Regions from separate parts of the Cryobacterium sp. M91 genome, predicted to be linked through region 1. Evidence: predicted binding sites of a transcription regulator. Region 1 holds the regulator's gene; each other region holds the start of a gene.
What was found. The regulator LexA, encoded in region 1, represses DNA repair genes until DNA is damaged. The targets are predictions, from matches to a motif close to TCGAACANNTGTTCGA.
Positions count from the first base shown of each region.

Region 1 (7,294 bases):
AATTCCAGTTGGACCACGAGTTCGGGACCTTTGAGCTGCGCCAGCGGGTCGCCCGCCATGAGCTGAACCGAGAGCACCGAGAGTTCCGTGGCGATTGATGCGGTGAAAGCGTCGGCGATGAAGTGGCTCGCGTAACTCGGAGTCCACGGCAGCGACTGGGCGATCGCCCAAAGCGCCGGTCGCCGAATGATGAATTCCCCGGGGGATGTCGGGTCGAGCACGACGAGGTCGGTGTCTTCCTGCGCGGCGGCCAGGGCGACGCGCACGGCATCCGCTGGTACGGGCCTTGCGAGGGGGTTCCACGCCGCCATGGCAGCGGTCGACGAGAAGACTGGGAGCACGGTACGGCCGTCCGGCCCTTCAACCGTGATGATCGATAGTTCCTGGGTTTTATCGATGGTCTGCCCACGCGCGTTCACGGCGGCCTCGCCGAGCTTGGTCACCAGCGGAATGAGCAGACGAGATCCGCGAATGGCATCGATGACGCTTTCTTCGCCGGCCTCTCGAGCTTGAAAACGGGCAAGCGCCGCGGCAAGGGCGGCGGGCGCGGCCCCGTCATCACCGGCTTCGAGGTTGGCCTCGAATTCCCGTCCGGCCCACGGCTGGCCGGCCGAGTCGGCCGTGTTGGCTGACTCATTCCCGTCGCCAGGTCGCCCTGAGCCCGGCTGGCCCGAGGGGTCTCCCGTTGAGCCGAGGTTTCGCGCCCGAGCCATTAGTCCCCCGCGACGTCCAGGGCCTCGGCCAGCGTGAACGCGCCGGCGTAGAGCGCCTTGCCCACGATGGCACCCTCAAGCCCCAGCGGCACAAGCTTGCGCAACGCTTGAATGTCATCAAGGCTCGAAATGCCGCCGGAGGCAATGACCGGCTTGCGCGTGCGGTCGAGTACCTGACGCAGCAGGTCGATGTTCGGGCCCTGCAGAGTGCCGTCCTTGGTGACGTCGGTCACCACATAGCGGGCACACCCGGCTGTTTCGAGCCGTTCGAGGACCTGCCAGAGGTCCCCGCCATCTTTGGTCCAGCCACGCGCGGCCAGGGTTGTTCCGCGTACATCAAGGCCAACGGCAACGGCCTCACCGTATTGTGCGATGACGCTCGCCGCCCACTCCGGGTTTTCCAGCGCTGCGGTGCCGAGGTTGATGCGTTTAACGCCGGTGGTCAGTGCCGCTTCGAGCGATTCGTCATCGCGGATACCGCCGGAGAGCTCGATGTTCACGCCCTTGACCTGACGAATGACCTTCTTGATCACACCGGTGTTGCTGCCACGGCCGAAGGCCGCGTCGAGGTCGACGAGGTGAATCCACTCAGCACCTTGCCTGGCCCAGTCGGCCGCGGCGTCGACGGGGTCACCGTAGTTCGTTTCCGTGCCGGCCTCGCCCTGGGTCAGGCGAACCGCCTTGCCGCCGGCCACATCGACGGCGGGCAGGAGGACGAGCCTCGGTGTCTTGTTGAACTCACTCATTGGTGTCCTTGATTGGTGCGGTCGCGCTGTGCGACCAATTGCAGGGGCTGTGGCTGTGATGCGGATGGGACTGTGAAGTCTAGGCTCGCCGGGCTAACTGTGCAGCGTGCCGATCCAGTTCTTCAACAAGCGGATGCCTGCCTCCCCCGATTTCTCCGGGTGAAACTGGGAGGCGCTGAGCGGTCCGTTCTCGATCGCGGCCAGGAACGGCACCCCATGATCGGCCCAGGTCAGCCGGGGCTCTGGGAACGGCGGCATGACCTCAAGCGTCCAGGATTGCGCGGCGTAGGAGTGCACGAAGTAGAACCGCTCTTCTTCGATGCCTCGGAACAATTCAGAGTTGGGTGCGCTCGTGACGGTGTTCCAGCCCATGTGCGGAAGGATCTTCGCGGGAAGCTCGGTGACCGTTCCCGGCCATTCGCCGAGCCCCTCGGTGTCCACGCCACGTTCCACTCCATGCTCAAACATGACCTGCATGCCGACGCAGATTCCGAGCACCGGGCGGCCGCCGGCCAGACGACGGTCGACGATGTCGTCACCGCGAACGGACTTGAGCGCTGCCATCACGGCGCTGAACGCTCCAACTCCGGGCACGACGAGACCGTCGGCCTCCAATGCAGTCGTGCGGTCGCTCGTGAGGGTGACCTCGGCGCCGGCCAACTCGAGCGCCTTGACCGCGGAGTGCACGTTTCCGGTTCCGTAGTCGAAGACGACAACCTTCGTCATAGGGCTCCCTTAGTCGACGGAATACCGTGCACCAGCGGGTCGAGGGCCTTGGCGAGTCGGAAGGCGCGGGCGAAGGCCTTGAATTCAGCCTCGGCAATGTGGTGCGGATCGCGCCCGCCAAGCAGGGTGACGTGCACCGTCAGGCCGGCGTGAAAAGTAATCGCTTCGAAGACGTGACGCACCATGGAGCCGGTAAAGTGTCCGCCGATGAGGTGAAATTCAAAACCGGCCGGTTCGCCGGTGTGCACGAGGTAGGGGCGGCCGGAGATGTCGACCACGGCCTGGGCCAGCGCCTCGTCGAGGGGCACGAGAGCGTCACCGTAACGGGAGATGCCCGATTTGTCACCAAGGGCCTGACGAATGGCCTGGCCGAGCACGATTCCCACGTCTTCGACGGTGTGGTGCACGTCGATTTCGACATCGCCGGAGGCGCGCACCGTGAGGTCGGTCAGGGAGTGTTTGGCGAACGCCGTCAGCAGGTGGTCGAAGAACGGAACCGAGGTACGGATGTCGCTGACGCCGGTGCCATCAAGGTTCAGAGACAGGTCGATGCTGGATTCACTCGTCTCCCGTTGCAGGTGTGCGACGCGGGGCGCGGGAATGTCAGCAGGTGAGCTCATGGACCTAGTTTATTCGGCTTGGGCGGGCGCAATTTGACCGGAGCCGCCACTGCGACCAAGTCGGGCGATGGCGTCTAGGAACAGGGTCGTCTCCTGTTCGGTGCCGGCGGTTACGCGCAGGTGGTGGGCGATGCCCACATCGCGAATAAGAATTCCCTCAGCCAGCAGCGCCTCGAAGGTCTCGTGCGGGTCGGCTACTCCCCCGAACAGTACGAAGTTGCTCCAGCTGCGGTGCGGGGCATAGCCCAGGCCCGCAAGCTCGACAACGAGCCGATCGCGCTGCCCACGAATGTCATCGACCATCGCGAGCATCTCGACGCTGTGAGCCAGGGCCGCGTTTGCGGCCGCCTGGGTCAGGGCCGAGAGGTGGTACGGCAAGCGAACCAGACGCAGGGCATCCGTTACGGCCGGATCGGCTGCCAGGTAGCCCACACGGGCACCGGCGAACGCGAAGGCCTTGCTCATCGTTCGGGAGACGAGCAGGCGTTCCCGGCCAGGCAGCAGGGTGAGCGCGCTCGGGGTGCCGACCGGAGCGAATTCGGCGTAGGCCTCGTCGACCACGACGATGCCGTCGGTCGCGTCATAGGCAGCGGCGATGGTCTCGAGGGAGAGCGGCGTACCGGTGGGGTTGTTCGGCGAGCAGAGAAAGACGATATCGGGCTTGGTACGCGTGATCTCGCTCACGGCGGTCGCTGGCGACAGCTCGTAGTCGGCGTCGCGGGCACCGGCAATCCAGGTGGTGTCGGTTCCCGACGCGAGGATCGAGTACATCGAGTAGGTCGGGGCAAAGCCCAGCAGGCTGCGTCCCGGTCCGCCGAAAGCCTGCAGCACCTGTTGCAGCACCTCGTTGGAGCCGTTGGCCGCCCAGATATTCTCGGCGGTCAGTTCTTCGCCGAGGTAGCGGGCGAGCGCCTCGCGCAGGGCGGTGAACTCTCGATCGGGATACCGATTCACCGTGCGGATGGCCTCGGCCAGGCCTGCGAGGATGTCGCGGGCCACCGCTTCAGGAATGGGGTGCGTGTTCTCGTTCACGTTCAGGGCCACTGGAACATGCAGTTGCGGAGCCCCGTAGGGCGTCAGGCCGTGCAGGTTGGTGCGGAGGGGAAGATCTTCGAGACTGGTCACCCTCTCCATGCTAGGGCCCCGTACTGCTGCCCATCACTACTTAGGAGTTGGCGGGGATTTCCAGGCGCTGGCCCGGCTGCAGCGTTTCCACCGACAGGGCGTTGATGCGCTTGATATCGGCGACAACGTCGCGCGGGTCGGCGGCGGGAAAGTTCTCTTCGGCAAGGTTCCAGAGGGTTTGGCCGGGTTCGACCGTGATGAATCGGGCTGAACCGACGTCGGTCGGTGAATAGGCCAGCGTGGCCACAATGCCGGAGTCGGTTGTGTACGACATGAGATCGATGCCGGTGGCGGACCCAGAGGCGCCGGCCGCTCCCCCATTGACGGCAAATACGAGGGCGCCAAGGATGACCGGCAATGCGGCGAGCGTGGTGAAGACGACTCGTCCACGCCGGGTGAGGCGAAGACGTGTGACGGGCGGGAGAGAAACTGCGGGGGCAAATGCTGTGGTCATGTCAAACCTCCAAGGTAGGCGGGCTGCGAGTCTCGTATTCGGCCCTCGGCCGGGAGGACCGAATACGAAACTATGTTCCGAATATAACTTCGAACAATCGAACATGCAAGCTTTTTCTCGTCTCTGCCCGGAAAATCACGCAACACACTCGAATAAGTGTTTGTTTCAAGGCCGAGAACTGGATAAACTTTCGATAGGTCAATTGCTTGATTGCTACTCAACCAGACACCACCGACATTCCCGCGAGACGTCCTCTAACCCGCGCGGGACCGACTCAAGGAGCGCTTCTCGTGACACAAAGCACCGGCGGTACCCGCGACAAGGGCGGCACTCGGCGCCGAAAGAGTTTGAGCCCGCGCCAGCTCGCCATCCTCGACGTTATTCAGCGTTCGGTCAGCTCGCGCGGCTACCCGCCGAGCATGCGTGAGATCGGTGACGCCGTCGGCCTCGCCTCGCTGTCGAGCGTGACTCACCAGCTCAACCAGCTTGAGCTGAGCGGCTATCTGCGTCGTGACCCGAATCGTCCTCGCGCACTCGAGGTACTCATCGAGATTCAACGCGCGCCCGAAGACGTCGGAACCGGCGACCAGGACAGTTTTCACCCGGGCGTGCAGGTCGGCGACGCTGCGATGGTTCCCCTCGTCGGTCGAATCGCTGCTGGCATTCCGATCACGGCCGATCAGCAGATAGACGAGATCTTCCCGCTCCCCCGCCAGCTCGTCGGCCAGGGGGAGCTGTTCATGCTCAAGGTCGTCGGTGAGTCGATGATCGATGCGGCGATCTGCGACGGTGACTGGGTTGTCGTTCGCCAGCAGAAGACCGCGGAGAACGGCGAGATCGTGGCGGCCATGCTCGACAACGAGGCCACCGTGAAGGTACTGCGCAAGCGCGACGGCCACACCTGGCTGCTGCCGCGCAACAGTAACTTCGAGCCCATCGTCGGCGACTACGCCGACATCCTCGGCAAGGTCGTCGCCGTATTGCGCTCGGTCTAGCGAGTCAGCTTCAAGCAAAGAAGAGAGCAGAAGCACGGCGTGAGGCCCGACCACTAACCGGTGATCGGGCCTGAAGACTGCCTGCTGGCGCCAGGTACGCGGGTGAGTTACCGGGTGAGGCTGGCTCTCAGATCGGCAGCGCGGCGATCGCGCACCACCCGGGTCGCAGCCAGCATGTTGTGCAGGGACTGCACCGTCTCCTCGTAGCCACGCGTTTTGAGCCCGCAGTCCGGGTTCACCCAGACCTGGCGTTCGGGGATGGATTCCAGGGCGGTGTCCAGCAGGGTCGTCAGCTCGTCGACGCTGGGTACTCGCGGCGAGTGGATGTCATAGATGCCGGCCCCGATGCCATGGTTGAACCCGCCGGCCTCAATCTGCTGTACCACCTCCATGCGCGAGCGGGCAGCTTCGATGCTCGTGACGTCGGCGTCGAGGTTGCGGATAGCCTCGATGACGACGCCGAACTCCGAGTAGCAGAGGTGCGTGTGAATTTGAGTCGCTTCCGCGACCCCGGCCGTGGCCAGCCGAAACGAGCCGACCGACCAGTCCAGGTAGTCGGCGTGGTCCTTCTCCTTTAGCGGCAGCAGCTCCCGCAAGGCCGGCTCGTCGACCTGAACGATCTGGATGCCCGCAGCTTCCAGGTCGCCGATTTCATCGCGCAGGGCAAGGGCGACCTGGCGAGCGGTCTCGCCAAGCGGCTGGTCGTCACGCACGAACGACCAGGCCAGAATCGTCACCGGTCCGGTGAGCATGCCTTTGACCGGCTTGGCTGTCAGGCTCTGCGTGTACACCGACCAGTCCACCGTGATCGGGGCCGGGCGCGAGACGTCGCCCCACAGAATGGATGGCCGGGTGCAGCGGCTGCCGTAGGACTGCACCCAGCCGTTCTCGGTCACGGCGAACCCGTCGAGGTTCTCAGCAAAGTACTGCACCATGTCGTTGCGCTCGGGTTCCCCGTGCACGAGCACGTCGAGTCCGATCTCTTCCTGCAGGGCGACGACGCGGCCGATCTCGGCGCGCATCAGGTCGCGGTAGTCATCGGCTGGCAGGTTTCCTTTGAGAAACTGGGCGCGTGCCCGGCGAATGTCTGCGGTCTGCGGGAAGGATCCGATCGTGGTCGTGGGCAGCGACGGCAGCTGCAGCGCAGCATTCTGAGCAGTCAGGCGATCGGCGTAGGCACCACGGGTGAAATCGGCGTCGGTGAGTGCGGCCGAACGCGCTCGCACCGAACCGTCGCGCACCCCCGGAGCGGCGAGACGCGCGGTCAGCGCGGCAGCGGCATCCGCGAGCGGAATGGCAATGGCCGCCCGCCCCGCAGCGAGGCCGAACGCGAGGGTGGCAACCTGGCCCACCTTCTGGTCGGCAAAGGCCAGCCAGCTGGCCAGGTCGACCGGCAACGAGGTCTCATCGAGCACGTCGTGCGGCACGTGCAGCAGCGACGTTGAGGTGGATACGGTGACGGAGTCAGACAGCGCGCGCACGCTCTCGGCGCGCTCGAAGGCGCCCGCCAGGTCGCCGCGCCAGATGTTATGCCCGTCAATCACCCCGGCAACGAGGGTCTTGGCGGCCAGCCCGGGCACCGCCTGCGGCAGGGTGCCCCGAACCAGGTCGAGGCCGATCGCCTCGACGGTAGTGCCGGCAAGAACCGGCAGGGCATCATCGAGACTGCCGTAGGGCGCCGCGACAAACAGGGCGGGGCGGCCACTGAGCCGACCGAGCACGCCATAAGCGGATGCGACCGCCGCCAGCGTGTCCCCGCGTGGCACATCGATCGATTCGCTGACCAGTCCCGGCTCGTCGAGTTGCACCCAGTCGGCGCCGGCATCCGCTAGCCGCGATACCAGCGCTGCGTAGACAGGAAGGAGGTCGTCGAGCCGGGACAACGGGGAGAACCCGGCCGGCGCCTCATCGCTGG
Region 1 covers NZ_PJJT01000084.1:144,341-151,634, reverse strand. Annotated here, with positions in the region: gene CXY80_RS10130 (SseB family protein) at 1-713, opposite strand, end outside; gene priA (bifunctional 1-(5-phosphoribosyl)-5-((5-phosphoribosylamino)methylideneamino)imidazole-4-carboxamide isomerase/phosphoribosylanthranilate isomerase PriA) at 713-1,459, opposite strand; gene hisH (imidazole glycerol phosphate synthase subunit HisH) at 1,553-2,185, opposite strand; gene hisB (imidazoleglycerol-phosphate dehydratase HisB) at 2,182-2,805, opposite strand; gene CXY80_RS10110 (histidinol-phosphate transaminase) at 2,815-3,939, opposite strand; gene CXY80_RS10105 (LysM peptidoglycan-binding domain-containing protein) at 3,971-4,384, opposite strand; gene lexA (transcriptional repressor LexA) at 4,675-5,379, shown strand; gene metE (5-methyltetrahydropteroyltriglutamate--homocysteine S-methyltransferase) at 5,487-7,294, opposite strand, start outside.

Region 2 (7,294 bases), on a different contig from region 1:
GCGGGACGCCACGATCGACCCGCGCTTTCAGGATCACGTACTCGTCGTCGGTCAGTCCCACGTGCGTTTCTATGCCGGGTATCCGCTCGAGGCGCCGGGCGGTGAGCGTCTCGGGGCGATCTGCCTGATCGACTCGCTGCCGCGTTCGTTCAGCCCGGAGGAAGAGGTGCTGCTGCGCGACCTCGCGGTCTGGGTGCAGAACGACCTTTATGCCAACCAGGAACTCGACCGGGCAGCCGAGGTGCAGCGCGGCCTGCTGCCCAAGAAGCTGGTTAGCCTGCCGGGCTTTGAGGTGGCCGGCGGGTGTGCACCGGCGCTGGCCGTCGGCGGCGATTTTTATGACTGGTATCCGGTGGGGGAGGGTGCCGCGTTCACCCTGGCCGACGTCATGGGCAAGGGGATCGGTGCGGCCATTCTCGCCGCGACGGTGCGCGCTATGCTGCGCGCCGGATCCCGCCTCGACGACATACGAGATGTCGTGCAGGCGGCCGCGACGACCCTCGAACCCGACCTGGAGGAGGCGGGCAGCTTCGTCACCCTGTTTCATGCCCGTCTCGACATGGACACCGGAGTCGTGCGTTACATCGACGCCGGGCACGGACTGTCGCTTCTGCTTCGGGCAGACGGCACCAGCGAACGTTTGGCCACCAGTGGACTCCCTCTTGGAGCCGAGGCCGAACAGGAATGGATCGAAGAATCCGTGCAGTTGGGGTACGGCGACGTTCTCGTCTCGGTCAGCGACGGTGTTCTCGACCTGTTCGACGGCACGCTCGGAGCGCTCGACAAAGTGGCAGAGATCGTTCGGGCAGCAGAGAGCGCTCAGGCTGCTATCGACCAAATCATGAGCATGGCCGGCCTGGTCGCCACCGACGACGTCACCGTCATCGTCGTGAGCCGCACGGAGCGGAGGGCGGGTCGGCCGCACCCGCTTGCAGCGATACACTCGAAAGTGTGAATTCTCAGGGAACTGTCGACGTTGTCCTCATTGGTGGCGGCATCATGAGTGCCACCCTCGGAACGCTCCTCAAGGAGCTGCAGCCCAACTGGCGCATCGAGGTGTACGAGCGCCTCGGTGAACTGGCCCAGGAGAGCTCGAACCCGTGGAACAACGCCGGCACCGGGCATGCCGGGCTGTGCGAACTCAACTACATGCCGCAGGCTGCAGACGGTTCGGTCACCGCCGACAAGGCCGTTGTGATCAACGAGCAGTTCCAGATCAGCCGGCAATTGTGGGCGCACCTTGTTTCTATTGGTGCCCTGCCGGAGCCTGAAAAGTTCATCAATTCCACCCCGCACATGACCTTCGTGCACGGCAAAGCCAATGTGGAGTACTTGCGCAAGCGGCACGCCGTACTTGTCACCGAACCGCTGTTTGCCGGCATGGAGTTCAGCGACAACGTCGAAAAGATCGGCACCTGGACTCCGCTGCTCACCCGCAATCGTCCGGCTGGCCAGAAGATCGCCGCCACGCGCATCGCGAGCGGCACCGACGTCGACTTCGGCGCCCTCACCCGGTTCATGTTCGACAACCTCGAGAAGCAGGGGGTCAACATGCACATGAACGAGCAGGTCGTCGGCCTCCAGCACAAAGCGGATGGCTCGTGGAACCTCAAACTGCTGCGTCAGGTCGGGCAGACCCGCAGCACCATCAACGCGCGGTTCGTCTTCGTCGGCGCCGGCGGTGGCGCGCTCGCGCTGCTGCAGCAGAGCGGAATCCCTGAAATTCAGGGGTTCGGAGGCTTTCCGATCAGCGGCCAGTTTCTGCGCACGACCAACCCCAAGCTCGTCGCCCAGCACCAGGCCAAGGTGTACGGCAAGGCGGCGAAGGGTGCCCCGCCCATGTCGGTGCCGCACCTCGACACTCGCGTGGTCGATGGCGAAAAGTCGCTGCTGTTCGGTCCGTACGCCGGATTCAGCCCGAAGTTCCTGAAGACCAGCACCTGGTTCGACCTGCCGTTCTCCATTCGCCCGCACAACCTCGGGCCGATGCTCGCGGTCGCGCGTCACAACTTCGACCTGATGAAATACCTGATCGGCGAGGTGTTCGCCTCGCGCAACGCCAAGCTCAAGGCCCTGCGTGAGTTCATTCCCGCTGCGGTTTCCGGCGACTGGGAACTGATCACGGCCGGCCAACGCGTGCAGGTCATGAAGAAGGATGCCAAGCTCGGCGGAGTGCTGCAGTTCGGCACCGAGGTCATCACCTCGTCCGACGGTTCGATCGCCGGACTGCTCGGTGCCTCGCCGGGAGCCTCGACGGCCGCGCCGATCATGGTGGACCTGCTGGCCCGCTGCTTCCCCGACCGCATTGAGGGCTGGAAGCCGCGCATCCGCCAGATGATTCCGAGCTATGGCACCCGCTTGTCCGACGACCCCGCAGCTGCCGCCGCGTCCCTCGCCGCGACGGCCGAGGTGCTGCACCTTAGTAACTAGGCCTCTCACGCGATAGCGCAAAAAGTGCCCGATTGAACCCTTCAATCGGGCACTTTTTGCGCTCTCGCGGCCTGGCAGTTGGGCGTTTCGTGAGAGTCACGTAGGAGGGTGCCGTCAACCCTTTGAAGGAGTGAGTGGGCCGGGGTCTACTTAATATTCCAAAGCGGCCCGGAGGCGGCAAGTGAACCCGAACAATGGCGTTTCGGATGCGGAGAATCTGCGCGTATCGCAACTCGGCATCCTCCAGCTCTCATCCACCGAATGGCTGGTTCGAGATCCCGCACTACCGGAAGGCGACCCGGCCGCCCTCATGGGAGTCATCGAACAAATCGGGGGAGTTTACGGAGTGACCAAGCTCGGCGTGCTCAACACGCGCTGGTTCTACTCCTCGTTCGACCGCGCCCGAGCCAGCTTTCTGGTGCCGGGTGCGCCCGAGCCTCCCGCCACATTTGGGCCGACCGAGCGTGTGAGCTCACGCGTCACCGACTAGCGCGCCCGGGAAACCACCCGGCCGGACACCCCCACCGGGACTCCAGCCGGGGCGTGGCCGTCGTGACGGATTTATAGGTCGTGGCTGTCGGCATCCGGGGTCGAATTTGCCTTGCGCTCCTCCTTCTTAATGGATGCTTGGGCTTGGTCGAGCAGACCGCTCACCTTGGTCTGGGCCACGGTGGCGGCGTCGCGCGCGATGCCTTCGGCCTGCCAGATGACCTTCTGGGTGCCGGGGTCGCCCCACATTTGGCGGGCCTTCGCGGCGATGCGGTCGTAGGCCTGGCGGCCGGCCTTGGATCCGAGTACGAAGCCGGTCGCGGTGCCGGCGAGAAACAGAAACTTGCCCTTCATGGGGGACTCCTTGGGGTTAGGCGGTTGGTTCGGCGAGGTTGGGGGCTTCTTCATCGATATCGTGGCCGACCAGATTGGGGTTCGACGGGTTGTCGGCGGGGTCGATATCGTCGAGGTTCGGTTCGTTGTCGGCGTTGTCCTGGCCGTCTTCGGTGTCGCTGTCACTGTCAGGATCGGTGTCGCTGTCGGGCTCGACCGGGCTGGCTGTGGCGGCTTCTCCGGCCGTTGAGCCGTCATCGCTCGGTGCGGGGCCGTCGGGACCGGTCTCGGCGCTGGCGACCGGAACGGCCGCTACGGTGCTTACATCAGCCGAGCTGGCCTGTTCCTGGGCCGGGCCGTCGGGTCCGTCAGGTCCAACGAGCTGGTCGGGGTTTGTGAGAGTATTGGGCGGCTCAGGAATGTCCAGGGGCGGTTCTTCAACGGGGTCAGAGTCGTGGGTCACGGGCATACCTTTCTTATAGACAGCAGCCGGATCAGCTGAGCGGCACTCAAGTTATACCGCGAACGTGCGACATTCTTAAGCGTCGTTTCTCAAACATCCTCACCGAGTACGAGCGTGCGCAGTGCCGTCTCGGCCGAGACGCGTCCGGCCGGGTCGATGGTCTCGCCGGCACGGAACAGATCCAGGATGCGCGGGTCGACGTAGCTCGTGCGTGCGATCGCGGGGGTGTTGCCGAGCACCGCGGCCGCCTGCCGCATCGCTTCGGCAATAGCTCGGGTGTCGGCGCGACGGTTGCGCGACGCCGCCCGCGGTTGCCGTGAAGCGGATGCTGCCGGCACGGCCCCAACGCCGGTCGCCGTCGCGGGGATGGAGGTAGTGCCGGGTTTCCTGCCAGCTCCGGCGGTGCCGTCCCTTGCCCCCTTCCCGGCGGTGCTGGCCTTCGCCCTGCTCCCAGTGCTGCCCGATCTTGTCCCCGCATCGCTGCTCGCCTCATCCTCGTGCTTGGTCATGCCAGCCGCCGCCCTCAGATTCTGCGCGAGGCTTTGGGCCAGACTTTGGGCCGCAGCGACCGTGCCCCGCAGGGTGCGAAAATCCTTCGCGCTGAACTCGCCGCCGGTGCGTTCCTTGATGAATTCGTTAATATCGGCGGCCGAGAGAGCAGTCTCCTCCCCGTCGACCACCCAGGACAGTAGCGGTGCAGCCGGGCGCTCGCGCAGGCGGGCGCGCAGATAGGTCGCGAGGTCAGCATCCATTATCACGCCTTGAAATTGTTGGCCACTCTTGGCGGGAAAGTCCAGCCGCACCCAGTCTCCCCGCACCGACACGTGCGAGCAGAGCAGGGTGGAGAGCCCGTGGCTACCGTAGTCGTCGGCATAACGCTCGCTGCCGATGCGCAGGGAGGCGAGGTCGAGCATGCGAAATGCCGCGGCGAGGGCCCGCGCGCGCGGCTCGCTGTCCCCGCGCAAATCCCGGGTCACCTGACCACGCACCCGGGGCAGGGAGGCGGCCAGCTCCAACGCGCGCTCAAACTTGAGGCGGTCCTTCTGTTCGCGCCAGGCCGGATGGTAGATGTACTGGCGGCGCCCGGCCGCATCGATGCCAATGGCCTGGATGTGCCCGTTCGGGTGCCGCGAGATCCACACGTCGGTCCAGGCCGGCGGAATCGCGAGGGCGGCGAACCGCTCGCGCAGCTGCTTCTCGGTGACCTTCTGCCCGGCCGGGTCGCGGTAGCTGAAGCCCGTGCCCGCGCGCCGCCGGGAATACCCCGGCCGGGTCGGGTCGCTGCGACGCAGCCGGGTCACGCGGGTACCGTCGGTGTGCGCATGCCGAAACAGTAGTGCGAATCGCCCTCGTCAGCACGAAAGCGGATGCCGCTGCCCGCCCATCGCCTGCCCGTCGCGCTCTCGCTGGGGCCCGCAGTGCTGGCCGAGCTCGCGGCACTCGCGGCACCCCTGCGTAGGGGGGCCGCGTCTCGAACGAGTGCCGCGACGCGAGCCGCGGCATCCGCTTCAGTGCGGTTTTTTCTGGCATCACTTGCACTTTGCTAGAACTTGTGTTCGACTGTATCCATGCGGTGGAGCGGGCAGGAACTACAGACCGAACAGGTCGGCGCCCTTCCCGGACTCGCCCGCCTGAATAATCTCGTACGCAGCGTGCAGACGCCCGAGTTCGCCGGAATCACGTTCCACGAGATCCTGTGCAAGTCGGCGCTCAATCATGTACCCGGTCAGAGCGCGCTGCCGTACGGCTACACGATCAACCCTTATCGCGGATGCTCCCACGCCTGCACCTACTGCTTCGCCAGGCCGACCCACCAGTACCTCGACCTCGACGCCGGCAAAGACTTCGATAGCGAGATCATCGTCAAGGTCAACGTGGCCGAGGTGCTGCGCAAGGAGCTCGGCAAGCCCACTTGGGGGAGGCATCCGGTGGCGCTCGGCACCAACACCGACCCATATCAGCGCGCCGAGGGACGCTACCGACTCATGCCCGGCATCATCGCGGCCCTTGCTGACAGCAAAACCCCCATCTCCATTCTCACCAAGGGCACACTGCTGCGCCGCGACCTGGACCTGCTCGTCGAGGCGAGTGAGCACGTTCCAGTCGATTTGGCCATGTCGATTGCCATCTATGATGATGGACTGCGCGACGACGACCTGCAGCAGTCGGTCGAGCCGGGAACTCCCACGACGAAGGCGCGCCTCGCCACTGTGACCGCGGTGCGCGAACGGGGACTCGACTGCGGCGTCTTTCTCATGCCCATTTTGCCGTTCCTCACCGACACCCGCGCGCACCTCGATGAGGCGCTGCGGCAGGCCAAGGCGGCCGGAGCCACGAGCGTGCTTTATTCCGGCCTCAACCTCAAGCCCGCCGTCAAGGACTGGTACCTGCGCTGGCTCGACCGCGAGCATCCCGAGCTGGTTGCCCGCTACCTCGAGCTCTACGCCGGCGGCCAATACGCGCCCAAGGAGTACCGCACCTGGCTCGCCGCGCGCATCAAGCCGCTCATTCGCGCGCACGGCCTCGAACGCGGCATCGTCGACCCCGCGACCGGCGGCCTCCGCTCCAGCGCTCTCCCGTCTTCCCCAGAACGGATGCCCGCCGCCCGCCGGACGCCCGCCTTCACCCCCGCCCGTTCACCGGGCCCGGGCCCGGGAACCGGGCCCATGATGGATCATGGGCCCGGTTCCCTAAAGTGGGCCCGGAGCACGGAGGCGCCCCGGTCCCTGATCGCCGCCGAACTCCCGACCGACTTGGCCCCGACCCTGTTCTGACCCCATCACTGCCTTCCCCGCACCCAACCCCCACCCACCCCGATGGCATACTTACCTATTGGGGGAAATATGTCTCTAGGGTTACCCGGCCATCTGGTCCAGCGCACGCTCGCATGCGCCATCGCACGGGGCGCGCACTGGTTCGCGCTGACCTGCTTTAGCGCCGCGATCCTGTCAGTCAGTATCCTCGCCCTCAGAACCCCCGAACTCTGGATCACCATCGTGGTTGTGGCCGTCATGGCAGCCCTGCTCATCCTCTTTACCCGGCATCGGCGCATCCCGCTGGCCGTTGCCTATCTGTTCGTTGGTACCCTCGGCGTTTACGTCTTCACCGCCACCGTGCTCGGCGTACCCGACGTATTCCCCGCGTCGAATATGTTCCTCGTCGCCCTGCCGAAGATGGCCCTCGTCATGGTCGGCGGCGCGGGATCCACGGCCCTCGCCGGCGTGCTCTGGAGCACCGCGGCGTTTCTGCTCGCCGAGGCGGCTGCGTTCCTCGCCATCGTCGGCACGACCGTGCCCTACCGGCCCGACCTGTTCACCCTTTCGACCTACCTCGTACTCGTCGGGGTTATGGTGCTCGCCGGAATCGACCGCCGCGCCAGCAACGCCGCCCAACCCGCCATCCACCGCGCGGTGCAGGACGGCGCCAACCGCCAGCTGCGCGATGCCCTCGATACCCGCGCTATCGCTTTGCTCAACGACACGACCGTCTCCCAGCTCGTCGCGCTCTCCCTGGCCGAACCCGGCGCTCTCTCGCCGGCCCTCAAAGCCAGCCTGAGAGACACCCTCACCACCCTGCACG
Region 2 covers NZ_PJJT01000074.1:62,350-69,643, forward strand. Annotated here, with positions in the region: gene CXY80_RS04500 (PP2C family protein-serine/threonine phosphatase) at 1-955, shown strand, start outside; gene CXY80_RS04505 (malate:quinone oxidoreductase) at 952-2,430, shown strand; gene CXY80_RS04510 (hypothetical protein) at 2,612-2,920, shown strand; gene CXY80_RS04515 (hypothetical protein) at 2,992-3,273, opposite strand; gene CXY80_RS04520 (hypothetical protein) at 3,290-3,715, opposite strand; gene CXY80_RS04525 (DNA topoisomerase IB) at 3,805-5,016, opposite strand; gene CXY80_RS04530 (Rv2578c family radical SAM protein) at 5,284-6,489, shown strand; gene CXY80_RS04535 (ATP-binding protein) at 6,559-7,294, shown strand, end outside.
Region 2: CXY80_RS04530 (Rv2578c family radical SAM protein) is a predicted target of LexA. The motif match lies at 5,260-5,275, and genes of this name have one in related genera.

Region 3 (7,294 bases), on a different contig from region 1:
CTGGGTGAGTATTCAGCTGGCCTACCGTCTGCGCCCGGTCTACGCGAAGCTCAACTCGCAGCTTGATCGCTACCAGCAGGTCATCGAGCCGCTGCGTCGCCTCGCGATGTATGGCATCCCGGCCCTCCTCGGGCTGTTTGCCGGTGTGGCCGCTGCCACCCGCTGGCAGACCGTGCTCATGTGGCTCAACCGCACCGAAACCGGGCGGGTTGACCCGCAGTTCAACTTCGACATCTCCTTCTATCTGATGGACCTGCCGTTCTACCAGGCCGTGCTCGCCTTCGCATCCGCTGTTGTGCTGATTTCGGCGCTCGTCTCGGTCGCGACCAGCTACCTGTACGGATCCATTCGGGTGTCCGGGCGTGAAGTGCTCATCTCCAAGGCCGCGCGCGTGCAGATCGCCATCACCGCAGCCCTCTATCTGCTGCTGCAGGCCGTGAGTATCTGGTTCGACCAGTACTCTACCCTGACCAACAACAACGCCCTGATCACCGGTGCCGGCTATACCGACGTCAACGCCACCATCCCCGGCCGCGCGATCCTTGCCGGCATTGCCGCCGTCGTAGCCCTGCTCTTCATCCTGACGGCCATCATCGGTCGCTGGCGTCTGCCGGTCATCGGCACCGCGCTGCTTATCGTGTCGAGCCTGCTCATCGGTTCGCTGTACCCGTGGGTCGTGGAGCGCTTCCAGGTGGAGCCGAGCGCAAAGGCACTCGAGGCCGAATATATCGAACGCAATATCGACCTCACCCGGGATGCCTACGGCGTCGCGGACATCGAGGAAATTGCCTACGACGCGAAGACCACCGCCGAGCCGGGCGCGCTGCGCGCCGACGCCGCGACCACTGCCAACATTCGTATTCTCGACCCGGCCCTGGTCAGTGACTCCTTCGGCCAGCTTGAGCAGTTCCGCCAGTACTACCAGTTCCCGGACAACCTCGACGTTGACCGCTACGTGATCGACGGTACTTCGCAGGACACCGTCGTCGCCGTGCGTGACCTGAATATCGACGGCTTGAACACCGGTAACACCTGGGTCAACTCGAAGACCGTTTATACCCACGGCTATGGCATGGTCGCCGCGTACGGCAACCAGCGCTCGGTCGACGGCCAGCCGGTGTTCCTGGAATCCGGCATTCCCACCAGCGGTGCGCTCGGCAAGTTCGAACCGCGCATCTACTTTGGTGAGACCTCGCCCGAATACTCCATCGTCGGTGACGAAGAGGGCGCCAACCCGATCGAGCTCGACTATCCGTCGGGTGAAGAGGGTGCTGGCCAGACCTACACGACGTTCTCCGGAGACGGCGGACCGAAACTGGACAATGCGTTCAAAAAGCTGATCTACGCGCTGAAGTTCCAGTCGGAGCAGATCTTCCTCGCCGCCTCGGTCAACGACAAGTCGGAGATTCTCTACGACCGTGACCCGGTCACCCGCGTGCAGAAGGTCGCGCCGTACCTGACGCTCGACTCCGACGCCTACCCCTCGGTCGTTGACGGTCGGGTTATGTGGATCGTTGACGGCTACACCACCTCGGCGGATTACCCCTATTCCACCCCGGTGAGCCTCAGTGAGGCCATCGCCGACACGCAGACACCGGCCCAGCCGTATGCGCTGGACAGCATCAACTACATGCGCAACTCGGTCAAGGCCACCGTCGACGCCTACAGCGGCGAGGTCACCCTCTACGCCTGGGACGACGAAGAGCCGCTGCTGCAGACCTGGCAGAAGATCTTCCCGTCGTCGCTCAAGCCGATGAGCGAGATGAGTGGCGACCTGATGAGCCACGTGCGTTACCCGGCCGATCTGTTCAAGGTGCAGCGTTCCATTCTTGGTCAGTACCACGTGACCGACCCCGGTTCGTTCTACTCGAAGGACGACGCCTGGATCTCGCCCAACGACCCTGACTCGCCGGCGACCAACCCGACGCTGCAGCCGCCGTACTACCTCACCATGCAGGTACCCGGCTCGGACCAGCCGTCGTTCTCGCTGTACTCCACTTTCCAGCCGGAAGCGACGGGTGAATCCAGCCGTAACGTGCTCTACGGTTACCTCGCTGTAGACGCAGACGCCGGATCGGTAGACGGCGTCAGAGCGGATGGCTATGGCCAGCTGAGGCTGCTCAACCTGCCCAAGGACGGCACGGTACCTGGCCCCGGTCAGGTGCAGAACGTGTTCAACGCCGACCCGACAGTGTCGACCGAGCTCAACCTGCTGCGTCAGGGCTCGTCGACCGTGCTGAACGGTAACCTGCTGACCCTTCCGGTTGGTGGCGGACTGCTCTACGTGCAGCCGGTTTACGTGCAGTCCACGGGTGAGACCAGCTATCCGCTGCTGCAGAAGGTGCTTGTGGCTTTCGGTGACCAGATCGCGTTCGAGGATACCCTCGACGGCGCCCTCGATGTGCTGTTCGGCGGTGACTCTGGTGCCACCGCTGGTGATACCGACGTGCCCGAAGATGCCACCACGAATAACGGTGGATCGCCCGACCCGAGCACCGACGGTTCGACCGGCGGCAGCACCGACGTACCGACCGGGTCGACCGGCGATGCCACAACGGATGCCGAGCTCAAGTCGCTGCTCACCGTCGCCAAGACGGCGCTGGCAGAAAAGGCGGCTGCACTCGCCGACGGTAACTTCGCCGACTATGGCACCGCCGACGCGAAGCTCGAAGACACGATCGCGAGCATGCTCGCCCTGCTCGGCGAGTAGCCAGACCGCACCACACAGGCCGCAAGCCTTCACTCTCTGGGGGGGGCTTGCGGCCTTTGGTATTGGAGGGCAGAGTGCGCCCGCCAGACGTGAGCGAGCGATGTGAGAAGCCGAAGATTCGGCCGGTCTCGACAACGGCGCCCTTCCACTCTCCGAGGCTGCCGAAACCGCCACAGTCACGAAACTTACCAATCTCGACAACGCCACCATTCCGTCGGTCGTCTCTCGACAGGCTCTACAACCGGGTCGAGACCTCCATAGCCCTGCGCTGGCTGTATGCTCAGCCCGGCCATCCCGTTGGCCGCGCACGCGACCGCGCGGGCCTACTTTTCCCAGTTGGGTTTCTCGGCCGGAGTGGCGGCACAGTTTTGTCCGGCGGGGCGCCAGGTGTGAGTGGGGTCGAAGATGAGAGGTCCGCGAACCCAGGGGCGGCCGTCTCTCATGTCAATGTCCCAGCCGGATGTTTCGATGCTCGCATGCCCGGCGTTACAGATCAGTACGGCGTTGTCGATGTTGGTCAGGCCGCCCTTCCGCCAGGGCACGACGTGGTGCGCTTGGGTTAGCTGCGGTGGCACGGTGCAACCGGGGATGACGCAGCCGCCGTCGCGGGCGGCCAATGCGCGGCGTTGCTGGGCGGTGAAGAACCGGTTGGAGGTGCCGAGGTGCAATACCTGACCCTGGTGGCCGAACAGCACGGGCTGATACCCGCCGGCGCAGAGCAGCTCATCGACGTGTTTGACGGTGAGGGGGCCGTCGATGCCGTCGATCCAGCCGGCACCGCGGCCGGCGAGGAGGTCGTTGATATTGATGTGCACGAGTACAGTCGGTGCCGCGCCGCCCATCGTTGGGGTGCCCGGCTGTCGGGCGGCCGCTTCGAACACCGCGCGGAGGATCCCGGCCTGCTTCTCACTGATCGAGCGGGTATCGGCGGGTTCCTGCGGGCAGGGGCTGAGGGCCCGGCCCGCGTTTGCTCCGGTCCGCTCGTCGTAGCCCTGTTCGTAGCCCTGTTCGTAGCCCTGGGCGTGGCCGATCGGGCCGTTCTCGTCGTCGGCCTGCCCGTGCTGGCCCCCGGTCTGCTCGCCGCTTTCGCAGTGCTCGACCGGGACGTCGTTCGAGGCCTGCGCGCCACGGTCATCGTTGGCGCCAATCGCGAGGACGTCGCTGGCGCTGCTATCAGTGCTGGTGCTTGCTTTGATGTCATTACCGTCGCTGTCCGTGATGCCGTCGGTTTCATCGTTGTGCGTGCTGTCCGCATCGGATAGTTCGCACGGTTCGGTTTCGTGGAAGGCGACCGTGGCTCGGGGTACCGCGCCAGGAACGGGGTTGGCTGCAGCGGAGGAGAGGTACGCGTCGAAGACGGTGCCGATGATGGCGCGGTCGAGGGTGGTCAGCCAGCCGTTCAGGCTGTAGCCGCCGTTATTCAGTCCACCGAAGGCGAACCAGCTGCGCCCTTCCGCCGTGGCCTCGCCCGGAGCGCACCCGTCGGGCGCGAGGCGCGCCTGCCACGCGATGCCCTGCTGCCGGAGTAACTCCGGCGCAAATGCGATACCGGAACCGGGCAGTCCCTCGGTCTCCGGGGTGATGGCACCGGACCCGCTCGCTACCAAGGAGCGCTCGACGCGGTCGAGGTCGTCCACCAGCACCGAGGCGCGCAGGCCGTCGAGCACGGACACGATGACGCGGGCTTGCTCCACTCCGAGCTCCCCGCCCTGCAACGCCTCACCCACCACGGGGTAGGTCGGTGCGAGGGGCCGGCCGAGCAGCATCCGCTCGCCGGCATTCTTGCCGAGCGACGCGCGCTGCCGCACCTCACTGCGCGACAACCGCGCCAGGGTGGACACCAGCACGAGGCCGCTGCGGCAGCCGAGCCGGCGGGCCAGAGACACCGCGCCAGTCGCTTCTATCTCGGTCTGATCGGCCGTCTTTGCCGCAGCAGTCTTAGCAACGGACGCATCAAGGTATTCGGAGCGGCGCAGCACATCCGTCGTGGACAGCACCCGGGCACCATCAACAACCCGGCCGACGCTCTCGAGGGCGAGCAATATGCTCAAGGATTCTTCATCACCCAGCGACCCGAACGACACCGAACCCAACGCTTTCAGGAGAATCTCCCGAGCCTGCCCGACCGCCACAATGACAGCATTCGAACTGGCCTCACCGGTGTTTTCCATGAACATGGGCGCCATTGGCTCCTTCGCAATGATTCTACTCCGAATCGAACACAAAAGCGAGAGCAACTCATTTTCGATGCGTGCGGAGAAATTTCAAACTCCAGAGGCTTGATCCGCAGTTCTACGTGATTCACCCTTGAGTGAGTGCGAGTTCACTAGCGGTCATCATCTGTGGCGGTTGGTCAAGTTGATAGTAAATCGAATATATAAGTGAAACATTTACATTTTTTGTTTATATGGCCAACACCGTGGAGTAATGCATTCCACGCCACACTTCGGGAGCGCTGAGACGCCCGGAAGCGGTGCACTGGGAACGCTGCGGATCCGTGGCGTGCAGCGGCAAGGTGGAAGGCCGTGGATCTTCCCGTGAATCGATTCCGACTTCACCGGGTTAGAGCATCTGTCCATACCTGAACACCTGTTGGTGCGGAGACTGGCGATCCCTTGCGGCTGTCCTGCTTGATGGTGTTTGATGCCAGTAGAGCAAACCATTTTCGGTGCCCAATTGGCGATATCGCCACAAGTGGTCGACCGAGCTTTCAAGGTGTGCTAAATTTGTACTTGTAGCGCGGGGTGGAGCAGTTCGGTAGCTCGCTGGGCTCATAACCCAGAGGTCGTAGGTTCAAATCCTGCCCCCGCAACAGATGCCCCCGGAACCCTTGGTTCCGGGGGCTTTTTTGTGCCCGCCGTGGCAGCTGCCGACCAGGACGCCCACCGCTCGTCCGCTGATCCAGCCCGTCGAGATCGCCATCGACTAACGCGAGCAAATGTTGCCGACTCGGCCATTCTGCTGATCGGGCCGGACCGTCCGCGGATCGAGCATGCCTATCCGCAGATCGAAATGTCGACAAGCGCAATCCGAGGCTGGTCCAGATCGCCATCGACCACGGGCGCAATCAGGGTGACCCGGCACGTCCGCATCCGCTCTAAAATATCCACTTGTGAATATGTCATGACATTAAGCGTAAAGAGCGCTACTGTGGAGATACCGGCGACCGTGTCGGTCCCTCCTAGCTCAGAAAGTTGTACATCGGAGTATGACGACTTCACCTCGCACCCCGCACGATGTGCTGACCATTGGCCGCGTCAGCGTTGACATCTATCCCTTGCAGGATGGCGTCGGCCTCGAAGACGTCTCAACCTTCGGCAAATACCTCGGTGGCAGTGCCACCAACGTTGCCGTCGCTGCGGCACGGCACGGACTGAACTCGGCGGTGGTCACCCGCACCGGAAACGACCCGTTCGGCAACTACATCCACCAGGAACTCCGCCGCCTCGGCGTGAGCGACGAGTACGTCTCTGGAGTGCCCGACCTGAACACCCCCGTCGTGTTTTGCGAGATCTTTCCGCCGGACGACTTTCCGCTCTACTTCTACCGCGCGCCGAAAGCCCCTGACCTTGTCATCAACCCCGACGAACTCGACCTCGAGGCCATCAAGAACGCCCGTATCTATTGGTCAACCGTGACCGGCCTCAGCGAGGAGCCCAGCCGATCCGCTCATTTCTCTGCCTGGGAAGCTCGCGGTCGTAGCCCGCTGACCATTCTCGACCTCGACTACCGACCCATGTTCTGGGCATCGCCCGCCGAGGCCAGCGCCCAGGTGGCACTGGCCCTCGGCCACGCCACGGTCGCGGTCGGCAATAGAGAGGAGTGTGAGGTCGCCGTCGGTGAGACCGAACCGCTGCGCGCCGCCGACGCCCTGCTGGAACGCGGCATCGAACTCGCCATCGTCAAACAGGGTCCCAAGGGCGTGCTGGCGAAAACTCGCACCGAAACCGTCGAGGTGCCGCCGTACTTCGTCGACGTCGTCAACGGTCTCGGCGCCGGCGACAGCTTCGGCGGGGCACTCTGCTACGGGCTGCTGCAGGACTGGCCGCTGCGCCGCATCCTGCAATTCGCCAACGTGGCCGGCGCCATCGTCGCCAGCCGCCGGGAATGCTCGACCGCCATGCCCACAACCAATGAGGTCGAAGAGATTCTGAAGGGACTGCCAGCATGACCAAGCTTGACTTCGACGCGCTGCGGCAGGCCCGTGCGGCGCACCCCGAGCGCATCGGCGAGATTCTGGCCAGCCGCAACAGGCGCGAGCTGATTCGCGGCGACGGCCGGCTGTTCATCGTCGCCGCGGATCACCGTGCGCGTGGCGCACTGGGTGTGCGTAAGGACGCCACAGCTATGGCCAACCGCTACGCCCTGCTCGAAAGCCTCGCCACCGCGCTTCGCCGCCCGGGCGTTGACGGTGTGCTGGGCACCCCCGACATCATCGACGACCTGGCCCTGCTCGGTCTGCTCGACGACAAGATCGTCGTCGGTTCGATGAACCGTGGCGGGCTGTGGGGTTCCTCCTTCGAGATGGACGACCGCTACACCGCCTACGACATCGACAAAATCCAGCGCGACCGCCTCGACTTT
Region 3 covers NZ_PJJT01000077.1:65,492-72,785, reverse strand. Annotated here, with positions in the region: gene CXY80_RS05890 (UPF0182 family protein) at 1-2,710, shown strand, start outside; gene CXY80_RS05885 (HNH endonuclease signature motif containing protein) at 3,034-4,896, opposite strand; tRNA gene CXY80_RS05880 (tRNA-Met) at 5,449-5,522, shown strand; gene iolC (5-dehydro-2-deoxygluconokinase) at 5,919-6,881, shown strand; gene CXY80_RS05870 (class I fructose-bisphosphate aldolase) at 6,878-7,294, shown strand, end outside.
Region 3: CXY80_RS05885 (HNH endonuclease signature motif containing protein) is a predicted target of LexA. The motif match lies at 5,080-5,095, and genes of this name have one in related genera.